DNA from 4 places in the Affinirhizobium rhizoryzae genome. Region 1 is predicted to be linked to each of the others. Evidence: predicted binding sites of a transcription regulator. Region 1 holds the regulator's gene; each other region holds the start of a gene.
The links. The regulator PhoB, encoded in region 1, activates phosphate uptake and scavenging genes when phosphate is short. The targets are predictions, from matches to a motif close to TGTCATNNANCTGTCAT.

Region 1 (3,785 bases):
CCTTCTCAGCCTGCGATTTCAGCGTCTCAACCAGATGCGGGTTGGAATGACCGCACGAGGTGACGGCAACGCCCGCACCAAAATCGAGATATCGCTCTCCCGTTTCCGTCACGAGCCAGACGCCCTCACCGCGCACGAAGCGCAATGGAGCCCTTGCAAACGTGTCGAAAAGCGCGGCTTCAGCCATGGCGACATCACTCCTTGAGGCAAAAAATCCAACCGGCGGTGGCATGCGCCACCAGAAATCAAAATGCCGCCCCAAAGGACGGCGTCGGCACTATCCGCATTTAGCTACTCCCTGTCAACAAAAGCGTTGATTCACAGCGGAAAACGGCGACAAAGGCGGCTTGACTGCCACTCAACTCTCTGTGGCAAAAATGACTCGCCTTTCAAGCAAGTTGGGGAAAACCCGGAAATCGATTCGCAGCGATTCCGCCGACTCTTGTCAGCGAGTCCGGCGCCCATTAGGTTAATCATCAATTACTAGACTGCATGCGGCGGAACTAGTCACCAAAAGTATAGATATAGTATGCGCGGCGAATTACTTTCGCCGTAACGGTGAGAGATTCTGTCTTCTAATGCGTGCTCAAGGCGGAGAGACTGCATGAACTGGACAGACGAACGCGTCGAGAAGTTGAAACGGCTATGGGCCGAAGGCCTGAGCGCGAGCCAGATTGCCGCACAGCTGGGTGGCGTCAGCCGCAATGCCGTGATTGGCAAGGTGCACCGTCTCAACCTCCCTGGTCGCGTGAAGGCAGGCGGTCCGGCCACCCCGACCCGCGCTCCAAAGCGTCCTGCGGCACCGCCCGCGGCACGGCCAGCAACTTTCGCTGCAAGGCCAACGTCCGCGCCTGCGCCGGCAAACCGTTCGGTTCCTCGTCCGGCCAATATCATTTCCTCGACAGACAACATGGACATTACTGTCCTTGAGCCGACGGAACTGGTGCCGGTCAATGATCGTGCAATGCCCGAGGCGCGTCGCCTGGTCCTGACCGAGTTGACGGAGCGCACCTGCAAGTGGCCGGTAGGCGATCCTTTGAAGGAAGACTTTCACTTCTGCGGCGCAGAAGCCTGTGATGGCTCGCCCTACTGCAAGTACCACGCCCGCATGGCCTACCAGCCTGTGACGGAGCGCCGGAGAGCGGCAAATGCCGTTTCCCGCGGCTGATCGTTAGACACATCCAGGTTTTCGAAAAACGGGCCGCGCGCCCGTTTTTTTGTACCTTGTCCTTGGGCAACAAAAAACCCGGCCTTCGCCGGGCCTGTTCGTCTCGATCCTGGAGAGCCTCTCAGGATTCCATAGAGTAGCCGGCACCGCGAACCGTGCGGATGACATCCTGCATGTTCGAGAAATTCAGGGCCTTGCGCAGGCGCCCGACATGCACATCCACTGTTCGCTCATCCACGTAGATATCGTGACCCCAGACGCCGTCGAGCAACTGCGATCGTGAAAACACACGTCCCGGCGAGGCCATCAGGAACTCCAGCAGGCGAAACTCCGTCGGACCCAACCGCACTTCTCGGCTCTTGCGGTGAACGCGATGCGTTTCCCGATCCAGTTCGATATCACCGCACTTCAGGACGCTGGACAAGACTTCAGGCTTTGCGCGGCGCAGCATGGCTTTGACGCGGGCCATGAGTTCCGGCGTCGAAAAGGGCTTCACGACGTAATCATCGGCGCCGGTTGCGAGGCCACGAACGCGCTCGTTTTCCTCGCCCCGCGCCGTCAGCATGATGATCGGCAGGCGTTCGGTTTCCGCCCGCATGCGCAGCCGGCGGCAGAGTTCGATACCGGATACGCCAGGAAGCATCCAATCCAAGATCAAAAGGTCCGGAACACGTTCCTGTAACCGGATTTCGGCTTCGTCACCCCGCAGAATGGTTTCGACTTCGTAGCCCTCAGACTCAAGATTGTAGCGCAGGAGAACGCTGAGCGCCTCCTCATCTTCGACAACCGCAACTTTCGGCTGCATGGCAATCACTCCGTTCCGGCTTACTCGACGACAGCGCCCAATGTGTTGGAGCTATCGTCCTTGGGACGTTCTCCCTGTGGCTGTGCACCGGTCGCGATGTAATAGATTGTCTCGGCGATGTTGGTCGCATGGTCGCCAATGCGCTCAATGTTCTTCGCGCAGAACAGAAGATGCGTGCAGGTTGTGATGTTGCGGGGATCTTCCATCATGTAGGTCAGAAGCTCGCGAAACAGCGAGGTGTACATGGCATCGATCTCTTCGTCGCGCTGACGGATCGCTTCAGCCTTTTGGGCGGAACGGTTGGCAAACACGTCCAGAACTTCCTTGAGCTGAACCAGCGCCAGTTCGGAAAGATGCTCCAGCCCACGCGCCAGCTTGCGTGGAACGCCGGTGCCCTGAACGGCAATCACACGCTTGGCGTTGTTCTTGCCAAGGTCGCCGACGCGCTCAAGATCAGCCGCGATCCGAAGCGTACCGATGATTTCACGCAGGTCCGCCGCCATCGGCTGGCGCTTGGCAATCGTAACGATGGCCTTTTCCTGAATTTCGCGCTCGGCATTGTCCAGGATGACGTCGTCGGAAATGACCTTCTGAGCGAGAGCGCTATCGCCGTTCACCAAGGCGTGCACGGCATCGGCGCACATTTGTTCGGCCAACCCGCCCATTTCCGAAATGCGTCGATTGAGATACTTCAGCTCTTCATCAAAGGCTGACATGATATGCGATGACATGGAGTTTTCCTCGGATCTGGAGTGTCAGGGACGGTCAGGATCAGTCGGGCTCAGCCGAAGCGGCCCATGATGTAGTCCTGCGTGCGCTGGTCATCCGGGTTGGTGAACATCTTGTCGGTATCGTTTTCTTCCACCAACTGACCCAGGTGGAACATGGCGGTACGCTGTGATACGCGCGCCGCCTGCTGCATCGAATGCGTCACGATGACGATCGTATAATTGCTGCGCAACTCATGGATCAGTTCTTCCACCTTGGCCGTGGCAATCGGATCGAGTGCCGAGCATGGCTCGTCCATCAGGATCACTTCAGGCGATACGGCGATGGCACGGGCAATGCAGAGGCGCTGCTGCTGGCCGCCGGAAAGACCGGTTCCGGACTCCTGCAGGCGATCCTTCACTTCGTTCCACAAGCCGGCGCGCTGGAGGCTCGCCTCAACGATCTGGTCCATATCGGCTTTCGAGCGGGCAAGGCCGTGGATCCGTGGGCCGTAGGAAATGTTCTCGTAGATCGACTTCGGGAACGGGTTCGGCTTCTGGAAGACCATGCCGACGCGTGCGCGCAATTCCACGACATCGATGGCGGGGTCATAGATGTCATCGCCATCCAGCGTAATCCGGCCCGTCACCCGGCAGTTGTCGATCGTGTCATTCATGCGGTTCAGTGTCCGCAGGAAAGTCGACTTGCCACATCCCGACGGTCCGATCAGCGCCGTTACCGTGTTCTGCCGCACATTCAGGTTCACGTCGAACAAGGCACGCTTCTCCCCGTAATAGACGGAGACGTCCTTGCCGATCATCTTGTAGGAAAGGTCATTCATTCTCTGATCCAGCGCCTTTTCAACTGCTGCTTCGGTCATCATGTTCATAGAACCGTCTCCTTGGCTACCAGCGCCGCTCGAACCGGCGCCGCAAGAGGATCGCGCCGACATTCATGACAATGAGGAAGAGGAGCAGAATGATGATTGCTCCGGATGTGCGTTCGACGAAGGCGCGTTCCGCCTCGTTCGCCCACATGTAGATCTGCACCGGCAGCGCCGTCGACGGGTCCATCGGGGTCGTCGGGAAATTGGCCACGAAGGCG
Region 2 (3,785 bases), 720 kb from region 1:
GGCTGGTGTCGGCACCGACAACATCGTCAACGCCCGCGTTCTCGGTCTCTTCGGCGACAAGATCACCACCGACCATATTTCTCCGGCCGGTTCGATCAAGGCGCAGTCCCCGGCTGGTGCCTACCTGCTCGGCAACGGCGTATCCGTTGCTGACTTCAACCAGTACGGTACACGCCGTGGCAATCATGAAGTGATGATGCGCGGCACGTTCGCCAACATCCGCATCCGTAACTTCATGCTCGGCCCGAACGGCAAGGAAGGCGGTTACACCGTCCACTATCCGTCCAAGGAAGAGATGTCGATCTACGACGCTGCCATGAAGTACAAGGCCGAAGGCACGCCGCTGGTCATCTTTGCAGGCGTTGAATACGGCAACGGTTCTTCGCGTGACTGGGCTGCCAAGGGTACCAACCTGCTCGGCGTTCGCGCTGTCATCGCGCAGTCCTTCGAGCGTATTCACCGCTCGAACCTGGTCGGCATGGGCGTTATCCCGTTCGTCTTCGAAGAGGGCACGAACTGGCAGACGCTGGACCTGAAGGGTGACGAAACGGTCACGATCGAAGGTCTCAACGGCGAAATCAAGCCGCGCGAGTGGAAGACGGCCAAGATCACCTACGCAGACGGAACGGTGAAGGAGATCAAGATCCTCTGCCGCATCGACACGCTGGATGAAGTCACCTACGTCAACAATGGCGGCATCCTGCAGACGGTTCTTCGCGATCTGGCTGCCTGATCGGCTCTGGATTGCGCTGCTCTAGAGGTGGCGCAATCTTCTGGCCTGATGCAGGGTTCACCGTCTGGAGAAGACGAAATTCAAGGAAGCCGCCGGACAGGCCTTGTCCGGCGGCTTCTTTATGCGCAAATCTGCACATACAACTCTCACCCGCTTGTGACTTCCGCTTGATGGAGGTTGGGGGGTAGGTTGCAGACCAGACCCGCTTCTCATGCCCCAAAGACACCATGCGCAACACACAAGTCCATCATCGGCATACAGTGACATCCGCCTTCTGGCTCACCGTCAGCCTTCTGGTTGCAGGTACCGCATTGGCGGGCGACATCTCGTCTCCGAAAGGCGTGGTGGAACTTTTTACGTCGCAAGGGTGCTCCTCCTGTCCGCCCGCCGATGCCGCCCTGAAGCAGATCGTCGATCAGGGAGATGTGGTGGCGCTGTCTTACCACGTCGATTACTGGAACTATCTTGGCTGGACCGATACGCTGAGCTCCAAGGAAAATACGGAGCGCCAGTATGGCTATGCGCACAGCATGGGCCGCAGCGGGGTCTATACGCCACAGGCCATCATCAATGGTCGGGCGCATGTCAAAGGCACCGATGTCGCAGCAATCAATGGGAAGATCAGCCAGTTGCACGGCGAGGGCCAAGGCCTGACCGTTCCGATCACGGCCCGAATGAATGGCGAGGAAATGGAAATCTCCATCCCGGCCGGCGAGGGTCGAGCAGACGTGGTTGTCGCCTACTTCACCAAGAAGGAGGCAGTCACCGTCGAACGTGGCGAGAACAGCGGGCGCCAGATGGAATACTGGCATAATGTCTATGATGTTCAGACAGTGGGCATGTGGGAAGGCAAGGATCTGAAGATCACCCTGCCTGCCAAGGCCATGGGTCGCTCCAAGAAGGATGGATGCGCGATCCTTCTCCAGGCATCGGGGCCGAAGGGCGAACCTGCTGCGATCATGGGTGCCGCCGTCTTGATGGCAGGACGAAAGCGTCCCCAATAGCGATACCTTTGCAGAAAAAAAGGTCCGGCCCGAAGCGTCGGGGGCTGGGGGTAAGGTCAACGCCTGGGACCGGACCTGATGGCGCTGTGCGCCAACTGCATGACACCAATCTGGCGCGCGATTCGGGCGCGGGTTTGTTCGAATTCAGGCGGAAAACGGCATTTAAGAAAAAACAAATAATGCGGATAGCAGCGCTGAAACTCCGTCGGGGAGAATGCGTTAGCCTGTCGAACGCGCTTGCTTTTTGGCAGGCGTAGGGCACACTGTCACGCAGCCGTCATCAAAAACGGCCTTGGATTGAGGAGCTTTGATGAGCGATCAGCCAGAGACAGCAGGGCGGCTTTCCAGTTCGGATGGCGCCAACGTGATCGAACTCAACCAGTACCGGCAGAGCACTGACGCCGTCCCCGTGATGTTCCATCGCCGGGAACTGGATGCCATCTTGAGAATTTACGGTCGCATGGTCGGAGAGGGTGAGTGGAAGGACTACGCCATCGATCAGTTGCGGGATCGGGCAGTCTTTTCAGTTTTCAAGCGTTCGGGGGAGATGCCCCTGTACCGGATCGAGAAGAATCCCAAGCTCGCGGCCAAGCAAGGCGCCTTCAGCGTTACCAATACGCATGGCATGATCCTGAAGCGTGGCCATGACTTGCAGCAAGTCTTGAAAGTCTTCGACAAGGTATTGAAGCTGATCGACTAAAGCATGTCACGCAAAAGTGTGCAGCGGTTTTGCGAAAACGACATGCGATAAAACAAAGAGTTAAAGCGTCAGGAGCGAATCTGAAAGATCGCGACAAGCTTTAGAACGTCAGCCCCCGAAAAGTGTACCAGGATAGGCGCCAAGATCCGGCGGTGTTGTGGTGCCAGCCCCCAGTTCCCGCTGCATGAAGACCGTATCGAGCCACTGGCCGTGCTTGAACCCGGTCCCTTTCATGGTTCCAACCATTTGGAAGCCGAGCGCTGCATGCAGGCCGGCAGAGGCAGAGCTTGCGCCGCCGATGACCGCTGCCATCTGCCGGAACCCGAGACCTGTACAGCGTTCAATGAGTTCCTTCAGGAGCACCTTGCCTAAGCCGCGACCTCTGGCGAGGGGCGAGAGGTAGATCGAATCCTCGACCAGCCAGCGATAGGCAGGACGGGTCCTGAAAGCTGAGGCATAGGCGTAGCCGAGAAGCGTGCCGTCGGCATCTTCGGCCACCACATAAGGATACCCCTTCTCAGTTATCGCCCTGAAGCGCTGCAGCATTTCCGCCTCGTCTGGAGGCGTGATCTCGTAGCTGGCGCTGCCGTTCAGGACGCTATCGCGATAGATGTCTGTGATGGCGGGTATATCGGTGGGGCTCGCGTCGCGCAGATGATAGGTCATATCAGTTCAATCCGGATAAGGTCTTGCCTTGATAAGATCCATCGAGACTGAACTGCAACAAAAAAGGCGAGCCGAAGCCCGCCTTTTAAATCCAGAATGCGCCGAACTATTATTCTGCAGCACCTTCCGAAGCTGCTGCAGCGGCGGCTTCTGCTGCTGCCTTTTCGGCGGCGAGAGCCTGTGCTGCTGCAACCTTTTCAGCTTCGATACGTGCACGCTCTTCAGCAGCGGCAGCGCGTTCAGCTTCGTTGAGCTTGCGGGCGCGAGTGTTGGTGTTCTCGACGATACGCGCAGACTTACCGCGACGGTCGCGCAGGTAGTACAGCTTCGCGCGACGAACTTTACCGCGACGAACGACTTCAACGCTGTCGACCAGCGGAGAGTAAACCGGGAATACGCGCTCGACGCCTTCGCCGTAGGAGATCTTGCGAACGGTGAAGCTCTCGTTGATGCCGCCGCCGGAGCGAGCGATGCAAACGCCTTCATAGGCCTGAACACGGGTACGGTTGCCTTCGCGAACCGTTACGTTGACGCGGAGCGTATCGCCCGGGGAGAATTCCGGCAGCTTGCGCTTGGCTTCGATCTTGGCAGCCTGTTCGGCTTCCAGCTGAGCAATGATATCTGTCATGTTAACCTCTAGGTTCTTCTGAAACGACCAGAGCGCTCGACATCGGACCTTCGG
Region 3 (3,785 bases), 1.7 Mb from region 1:
TCCGAAGCGTTGTTTGGCTTTGCCATCAGCGCGGTGAAACCTTCCGGCAGGATCCGGCTACCGTTCCAGACTCCATCCTGCGCCAGCAGCAGACCAAACCGCGCCCAGTCACGCGCCGTGGCATAGAGATAGGATCCGCCAACGAAGGTCCCTGCGGCATCCACCTCCATAACCGCACTGCTCATGCCAATCGGGTCGAACAGCGCCTTCTGGGGAAAGCGAAGTGCCTTGGCCGTATCGCCCAGATGGTCCATCCAAAGCCGCGACAACAGCACCGGAGAGCCGGTGGAATACGTGAACACTGTACCCGGTGGCGCTGCTGCGGGACGTTGCGTCATGAACGACACCATGTCCGACTCCAGATAGAGCATCCGCGTCACGTCGGAAACATTGCCGTAATTCTCGTTGAAGGCCAGGCCATCTTCCATGGAAAGAAGATCGGCAACACGGATACTTGCGCGGGTATCGTTCTTCCACTGCGCAAAGAGAGCGGCATCATCGAGCTTCATGGCGCCCTGCCCCATGGCGATGCCCACAAGTGCTGCATTCACGGTCTTGGTCATGGACCATCCGAGAAGCGGGGTCTGGGGGCTGAACCCCTTCGCATAGCGCTCCCCGACAAGACGGCCGTCCCGGATCACGACGATCGCCCGCGCGCCCGGACCAGCGAGATCTTCGCGAGCAAGAACATCCTGCACTGCGGGGTCAAGTTGCACCGCGCCACCTTGCGGCCACAGGAGAGACGAGTCCGGCGCGGGCTTTGGCGCTTCCGCAATCACCGGCAGCGGAACGACCTTCGCGCCCGCAGGGAGAACGCGGCAACCGAGGCCGGCATGATATTCCGCAGTAGTCCTGGCAATGCCACCTGTCAGCGAAGTCGTGACTGTCTGACGTTCCCGGTCGACAGTCGCGCTCATCAGTTTGAGAAGCGGGTGGCCGGGCGCTTGAACATCATCGGCAAGCACCAGATCCGCATCACGGTTGGCGATGAAGACGTTCGAGCAGATGATCTTGGCTGCGTATCCGGCACCGACGCGCAGAAGTTCCGGCGGACGGGCGTAAAGCCACGCATACCCGCCCACCAGCAGCAAGACGATAGCCAAACAGGTCCACTTCAGTATTCGCTTCAAGAATATCACAACAAACTCCCAATCGTCTTTTGATGGCCTTTTAGCATCGTCATGAAACTGTAGCAGCCCCCGTCTACAGCCATGTGAATTCCACATGAGGCGGGATTCGCAAATGGCAGAACTGGTACCGGATGCCGGTTTCCTGAAAAACGGGAAGCTGAAAAACGCATTGCTTCAACACAAGGCGCTTTCCCGAAACGGATTGTCGGAACGCCTCTTTGGCCTGCTTTTCTCCGGGCTCGTCTACCCGCAGATCTGGGAAGACCCGGATGTGGATATGGCCGGTATGGAATTGTCGCCGGGCCACTCCATCGTCTGCATCGGCTCCGGCGGCTGCAACATGCTTGCCTACCTGTCACGCCACCCGAGTTCGATCGATGTCGTCGATCTCAACCCACACCATATCGCATTGAACCGGCTGAAGCTTGCGGCCTTCCGCTCTCTCCCCGGCCACTCAGACGTCGTTCGCTTCCTTGCCATGGAAAATGTCTCGGGCAATGTCGAAGCCTTCGACAGGGTTATCGCACAGAACCTTGACGCGACCAGCCGCACCTACTGGCAAAAACGCCGTTGGAACGGCCAGCGTCGCATCGAAGTGTTCGAGCGCAACATCTACCGGACAGGGCTTCTCGGTCGCTTTATCGCTGTTGGCCATCTGCTTGCACGGCTGCACTGCGTGCAGTTGACGGAACTGGCAAACGCCAAATCGCTGCGCGAGCAGCGTCATGTCTTTGATACCCGGATCGCGCCGCTCTTTGACAAGCCGCTGATCAAGTGGCTCACCAGCCGCAAGAGTTCACTCTTCGGCCTTGGCATTCCGCCGCAGCAATATGATGAACTGGCAAGCATTGCGACGGATGGTTCCATTGCGCCGGTGCTGCGCCAGCGGCTGGAAAAGCTCGCCTGTCATTTCCCGCTGAAAGACAACTATTTCGCCTGGCAGGCCTTCATGCGGCGCTATCCAACTGGCGATGAAGGATCATTGCCAACCTATCTGAAGGCCGAGAACCATGCCGCGATCCGCGAGAATGTGGACCGTGTGCAGGTGCACCACGCCACCTTCACGGAGCTTCTGGCGTCGAAGCCTGCAGACTCAGTGGACCGCTATGTCCTTCTGGATGCGCAGGACTGGATGACTGATCAACAATTGAACGATCTGTGGACGGAGATCTCGCGCACGGCAACCGGCGGCGCACGCGTGATTTTTCGAACAGCGGCAGAAAAGAGCATCATTGAAGGCCGCCTTTCTCCGGCGTTACGCGCACAATGGACCTATCTGGAAGAGAGGTCTCACGCGCTGAACCTTCAGGATCGTTCCGCGATCTATGGCGGCTTCCATATCTATGTGAGGTCCGCGTGACACCTCTGGAAAACCTCTCGCAGCCGCTGGGCGATCATGCGCAACGCATGGATCGCATGTATCGCTATCAGCGGCACATCTATGACCTGACACGCAAATACTATCTGCTCGGCCGCGACAGGGCGATCGAACAGCTTCAGATCCCCTCAAACGGCAGCCTCTTGGAGGTCGGTTGCGGAACGGGCCGCAATCTCGTTCTCGCGGACAGACATTATCCGCAAGCCCGCCTCTTCGGCCTCGATATATCGGCGGAGATGCTGGCCTCGACCACGAAGGCTTTCATACATCTGGGAAACAAACCACACCTGCGGATCGCAGACGCGGCTCGCTTTTCCGCAGCGGAATTCGGCGAAGATGCAGGCTTTGATCGCATCCTGATCTCCTATGCGTTTTCGATGATTCCCGAATGGGAGACCTCGATTGAAGCGTCTCTCGCAGCGCTCAAGCCAGGCGGATCGCTTCACATCATCGATTTCGGCCAGCAGGAGCATCTTCCGGCCTGGTTCCGCAAGGCGCTTCAGGCATGGCTGAAACGTTTCCATGTCACGCCCCGTGCCAATCTGGCTGAGGCGGTCGAGGAAAGACTGAGCCGCTTCGGCGCGGACATGATGGTGGAAGGCTTGTATCAGGGCTATGCTTGGCACATCATCGTTCGGCGCCGCGTTTGCGATAAACCCGCTTGAGCGCCCTCTTGCGCTCATGAAAAATTTACGACGTTATGGTTAATTAGGAATGACTGTTCTGTCTTGCGCGGCAAGCCGGACGAAATCCTGAGCGCGAACCAGACGGAACCCCATGTCTCGCATTTTGCTTTCCCTTGCGGCCACGGCTCTTCTTCTTTCCGGCTGCACATCCGCCAGCTTCGATCTGATAGAGACGACGGCGATCCGCAAGCCGAAGTTTCAGGATCTGGACCCGCAGGATTTCGGCAGCAACCATCCGGACCGCCATCAGGTCCATGGCATCGACGTCTCCAAGTGGAATGGCAATGTCGATTGGCAGACTGCGAAACGGTCGGGCGTATCCTTCGCGTTTATCAAGGCAACCGAAGGCAAGGACATGATCGATCCGGCCTTCGAGGCAAGCTGGAAGGGCGCGTCCACGGCCGGCATACCGCACGCGCCCTATCACTTCTACTACTTCTGCTCCACGCCGGATGAGCAGGCGGACTGGTTCATCCAGAATGTGCCGAAGCGCGCTTCGCTTCTGCCACCCGTCATCGACGTTGAGTGGAACCCTGCCTCGCCAACCTGCAAGACGCGCCCCGATCCGGAGACTGTTCGCAAGGTCATGCA
Region 4 (3,785 bases), on a different replicon from region 1:
GCTGCTGTTCATGATCTGGCTCATCTTGCGCGAAAAGGGAACGGCGGCCTCGACCAGTGAGGCCGCCGCCTGGTTGGCTGGCTGATCAGCCGCCGATGGTGGCTTTGCGGGCGTCGATGATCGGCTTGTAGAAGTCGACGTTTACTTCGGCATAGCCCTTGAACGCCCCGCCCTGGATGGCGGAGAAGCAGGCTGCGTCCTTCTTCGGCAGGTCCATCATGAAGGCAGTGATCTTCTTCTTCATGTCCGGCGTGATCGAGCTGCGAACAACGATCGGGCCATTCGGGATCAGCGGCGACTTCCAGAGCTCGACGAGGTCATCCATGTTCAGGATGCCCTTTTCCACCATTTTGCGCAGGTTGCCGGAAGTGTAGCCGTCCTTGAAATTGCCAACGCCAGAACCAAAGGTCGTGCCGGCATCGAAATTGCCTTTCAGCACTTCGAGAACTAGGTTTTCATGACCGCCGCCAAAGCCGGTGGAACCCACATACTGCTTCACGGGGACGTTGCCGATGGCAGCAGGCAGTGTGACGGTCGGGATCAGGTAGCCGGAGGTGGAGTCCGGATCGGCAAAGCCCAGCTTCTTGCCCTTGATGTCGGTGACCTTGGTCATGCCGCTATCCTTGCGAGCAACCATGATCGAGTAATAGCCCATCGCACCATCGGTCTGAACCGTCGTGAAGATTGGCTCCACGGCCTTCGGATCTGCGAGATAGGCCTTGGCATAGCCAGCAGCACCAAGCTCTGCATAGTCCAGCGTACCGCCAAGCAGGCCCTGGATGACGCCGTCATAGTCCGCTGCCGGGAAGAGCGAGACCTTCTCGAAACCGAATTCCTTCTTCAGGTGATCGACAAGGCACTGGTTGTTGCGCAGGCGGTCTGCTTCATTCTCGCCGCCGATGAGGCCAATGCGGAATTCCTTCATGTCTGCGGCAGATGCACCACCCACCAGCGAAAGAAGCGCTGCGGCGGCAAGGAGGGTTTTCTTCAACATGGTTCGATCCCCTGTAACGGATGGATTGGTGGGATGTGAAAGCACTTGCCCTTGACGCGGGCCGTCGATCGTTGCGGATTACGCAGTGCCCGTGGCCCAGCGTATCTGCCCCGCAGATGTCTTCGTGCTGCTGCTTGCAGCACCGGGAAGAGAGATGGAGCTCGAGGTCATGGCCTCGTCGATGCCGCCCTGTTCGGAGCCATAGATGCGGCGTACGGCATCGGCATCCAGTTCGTTCGGTGTGCCGTCAAACACGACCTTGCCCTTTGCCATGCCAATGATGCGTTCGCAGTAGTTGCGCGCCGTATCCAGCGTGTGGAGGTTGGTAATGACAGTAATGCCTTCGCGTTCGTTGATTTCGCGCAGGGCATCCATCACGATCTTGGCATTCAGCGGATCGAGTGAGGCGATCGGCTCATCGGCCAGAACCATTTTCGGTGCCTGCATCAGGGCGCGGGCAATGGCAACGCGTTGCTGCTGGCCGCCGGAAAGAGTGCCTGCCGGCTGCAGTGCGGTCTGTTCTATCCCCAACCGCTCAAGCGCCGCAATTGCCATCAATCGCTCTTCACGGGTAAAAAGGCCAAGCACGCTGAGCGCGGTGGAGCGATGGTTCAGTCGACCCAGCAACACATTCGTCAGAACATCCAGACGCGGCACCAGATTGAACTGCTGGAAGATCATGGCGCAGTCGCGATGCCAGCGCCGTAGTGCTGGACCTGTCAACGTGGATACTTCCATTTCGCCGAAGCGGATGCTGCCCTCGGAAGGATCGACCAATCGGTTGATCATGCGCAGCAAGGTGGATTTGCCAGCCCCCGAACGCCCGATGATGCCGACCATCTGGCCCGATGGGATATCCAGGCTAACCCTGTCCACGGCGGTATTGGTGCCGAATTTTCGTGTCAGGTTTTCCAGCTGAAAGCGCATGGTTTGTCCTTCGTCCTTCATTGACGCCAGAGTAACGGATCGAAAAGCGGGAACCGGTTTTCGGGGAATTCGAGCCGTTGCCTCGCTCATTCCCCTGCTCAGCTCGCACCATCCGGTGATCTCGAGCCAAGCCATACTGCGCTAATGTAAAGTGCCGATGTCCGTTTTGTGTAAGAAATGTAAAATCTGCTAACGCGCAGATTTTACTTGCTTTCATGCGTATTTTTGCAGGAATGCGTCAGCTTCCAGACTGCGGAAATCGTCCAAAGCTTCGAACAAGCGGTCATGGCTCCAGTCCCACCAGGCAAGGCGCTCCATCCGCTCCGCTACGTCAGCCGGAAAGCGCTCGCGGATCAGCTTTGCGGGCACGCCGCCGACCACGGTATAGGGGGCCACGTCTTTCGAAATGACCGCGCCTGCGCCAACCACGGCACCATTGCCAATTTTCACGCCAGCCAGCAGCGTTGCACCGTGACCGATCCAGGTGTCGTGGCCAATCACCACCCGGTTAGCGCGGCGCGCAGCGAAGAAATCTTCTTCATCCTCAGCCTGTCCCGGCCAGTAGTTGCCGGCGCGATAGGTGAAGTGGTGGAGTGTAGCCCGCTCCATGGGGTGATGCGTGGCATTCATGCGTACGAAGGCGGCGATATTGGAGAACTTGCCGATCTCCACATTCCAGAGATGGCCGTGCTCCATGATGTAGGAATAATCGCCAATCGCGCAGTCGCGAATGCGGCAGAACTCGGCTACTTCTGTATAGCGACCGAAAGTCGTGTTTTCGACTTTCGCCGTCTCATGAATGCTTGGCGCTTCGCTCAATACGCGGCTCATGCGGCGACCTTTCGGGGCGAAAATTGTGAGACATCCAGAATGCGGTCTGCGACGGCTTCACGCACTTCCTCATCATGGAAGATGCCGAGCAGCGCGACACCCTGATCCTTCTTGGCGCGGATCATATCCACCACGATGGCGCGATTGGCGGCATCCAGCGAAGCCGTCGGCTCATCCAGAAGCAGAACCCGATGATCTGTAATGAAGCCGCGGGCTATGTTGACACGCTGCTGCTCCCCGCCGGAAAAGGTGGCAGGTGGCAGCTGCCAAAGATCCTTTGGCAGGTTCAGGCGAGCGAGCAAAGCTTCCGCCCGTTCGCGGGCTTCCGACACAGATGTGCCACACGCAACCAGCGGTTCAGCCACCACATCAAGAGCGGAGACACGGGGAACCGTGCGCAGAAACTGGCTGACATAGCCCAGTACATCCCGGCGGGTTTGCAGCACCACACGCGGTTCGGCAGAGGCCAGATCGATGATCTGCTCCCCGTTGCGAACGAGGATCTGGCCTGTATCGACCGCATAGTTGCCGTAGAGCATTTTGAGGATTGAGCTTTTGCCGATACCGGACGGGCCGCCCAGCACGACGCATTCACCTGCCGCCAGCGAGAAACTGACATTGGAAACGACCGGCAGGCGCAAGCCGCCACGCAGATGCATGGTGAAGCTTTTCGAAACGTCGGAGACGATGAGGGGAGTGGTCACGACAAAGCTCCTAAACCTGAAGGATCGAAGATACGAGAAGCTGGGTGTAGGGTTCGCGCGGGTCATCCAGCACACGGTCCGTCAGGCCCTGCTCGATCACTCGTCCACCCTTCATCACCATCATGCGATGGGACAGAAGACGGGCTACGGCCAGATCATGCGTCACGACAATGACGGCTAGACCAAGATCGCTGACCAGCCCCCGCACCAGATCGAGCAAACGCGCCTGCACCGATACGTCCAGACCGCCGGTCGGCTCATCCATGAAGACGAGACGTGGCGAGGTCACGAGGTTGCGGGCGATCTGCAACCGCTGGCGCATGCCGCCG

Region 2: a site for PhoB is predicted at 2,002-2,018, ahead of G6N80_RS12135 (DUF2794 domain-containing protein). Genes of this name have one in related genera too.
Region 3: a site for PhoB is predicted at 1,178-1,194, ahead of G6N80_RS16570 (BtaA family protein). Genes of this name have one in related genera too.
Region 4: a site for PhoB is predicted at 1,926-1,942, ahead of phnC (phosphonate ABC transporter ATP-binding protein). Genes of this name have one in related genera too.

What each region holds. Positions count from the first base shown of each region.
Region 1 is NZ_CP049250.1:534,969-538,753, forward strand. It holds gene G6N80_RS08745 (aspartate aminotransferase family protein) at 1-187, opposite strand, end outside; gene G6N80_RS08750 (GcrA family cell cycle regulator) at 605-1,168, shown strand; gene phoB (phosphate regulon transcriptional regulator PhoB) at 1,290-1,973, opposite strand; gene phoU (phosphate signaling complex protein PhoU) at 1,994-2,704, opposite strand; gene pstB (phosphate ABC transporter ATP-binding protein PstB) at 2,755-3,570, opposite strand; gene pstA (phosphate ABC transporter permease PstA) at 3,587-3,785, opposite strand, start outside.
Region 2 is NZ_CP049250.1:1,255,804-1,259,588, reverse strand. It holds gene acnA (aconitate hydratase AcnA) at 1-733, shown strand, start outside; gene G6N80_RS12140 (DUF1223 domain-containing protein) at 961-1,737, shown strand; gene G6N80_RS12135 (DUF2794 domain-containing protein) at 2,048-2,437, shown strand; gene G6N80_RS12130 (GNAT family N-acetyltransferase) at 2,546-3,103, opposite strand; gene rplS (50S ribosomal protein L19) at 3,213-3,731, opposite strand.
Region 3 is NZ_CP049250.1:2,211,774-2,215,558, reverse strand. It holds gene G6N80_RS16575 (serine hydrolase domain-containing protein) at 1-1,103, opposite strand, end outside; gene G6N80_RS16570 (BtaA family protein) at 1,243-2,490, shown strand; gene G6N80_RS16565 (class I SAM-dependent methyltransferase) at 2,538-3,173, shown strand; gene G6N80_RS16560 (glycoside hydrolase family 25 protein) at 3,286-3,785, shown strand, end outside.
Region 4 is NZ_CP049249.1:331,946-335,730, forward strand. It holds gene phnE (phosphonate ABC transporter, permease protein PhnE) at 1-12, opposite strand, end outside; gene phnD (phosphonate ABC transporter substrate-binding protein) at 86-994, opposite strand; gene phnC (phosphonate ABC transporter ATP-binding protein) at 1,073-1,921, opposite strand; gene G6N80_RS02355 (DapH/DapD/GlmU-related protein) at 2,135-2,752, opposite strand; gene phnL (phosphonate C-P lyase system protein PhnL) at 2,749-3,456, opposite strand; gene phnK (phosphonate C-P lyase system protein PhnK) at 3,467-3,785, opposite strand, start outside.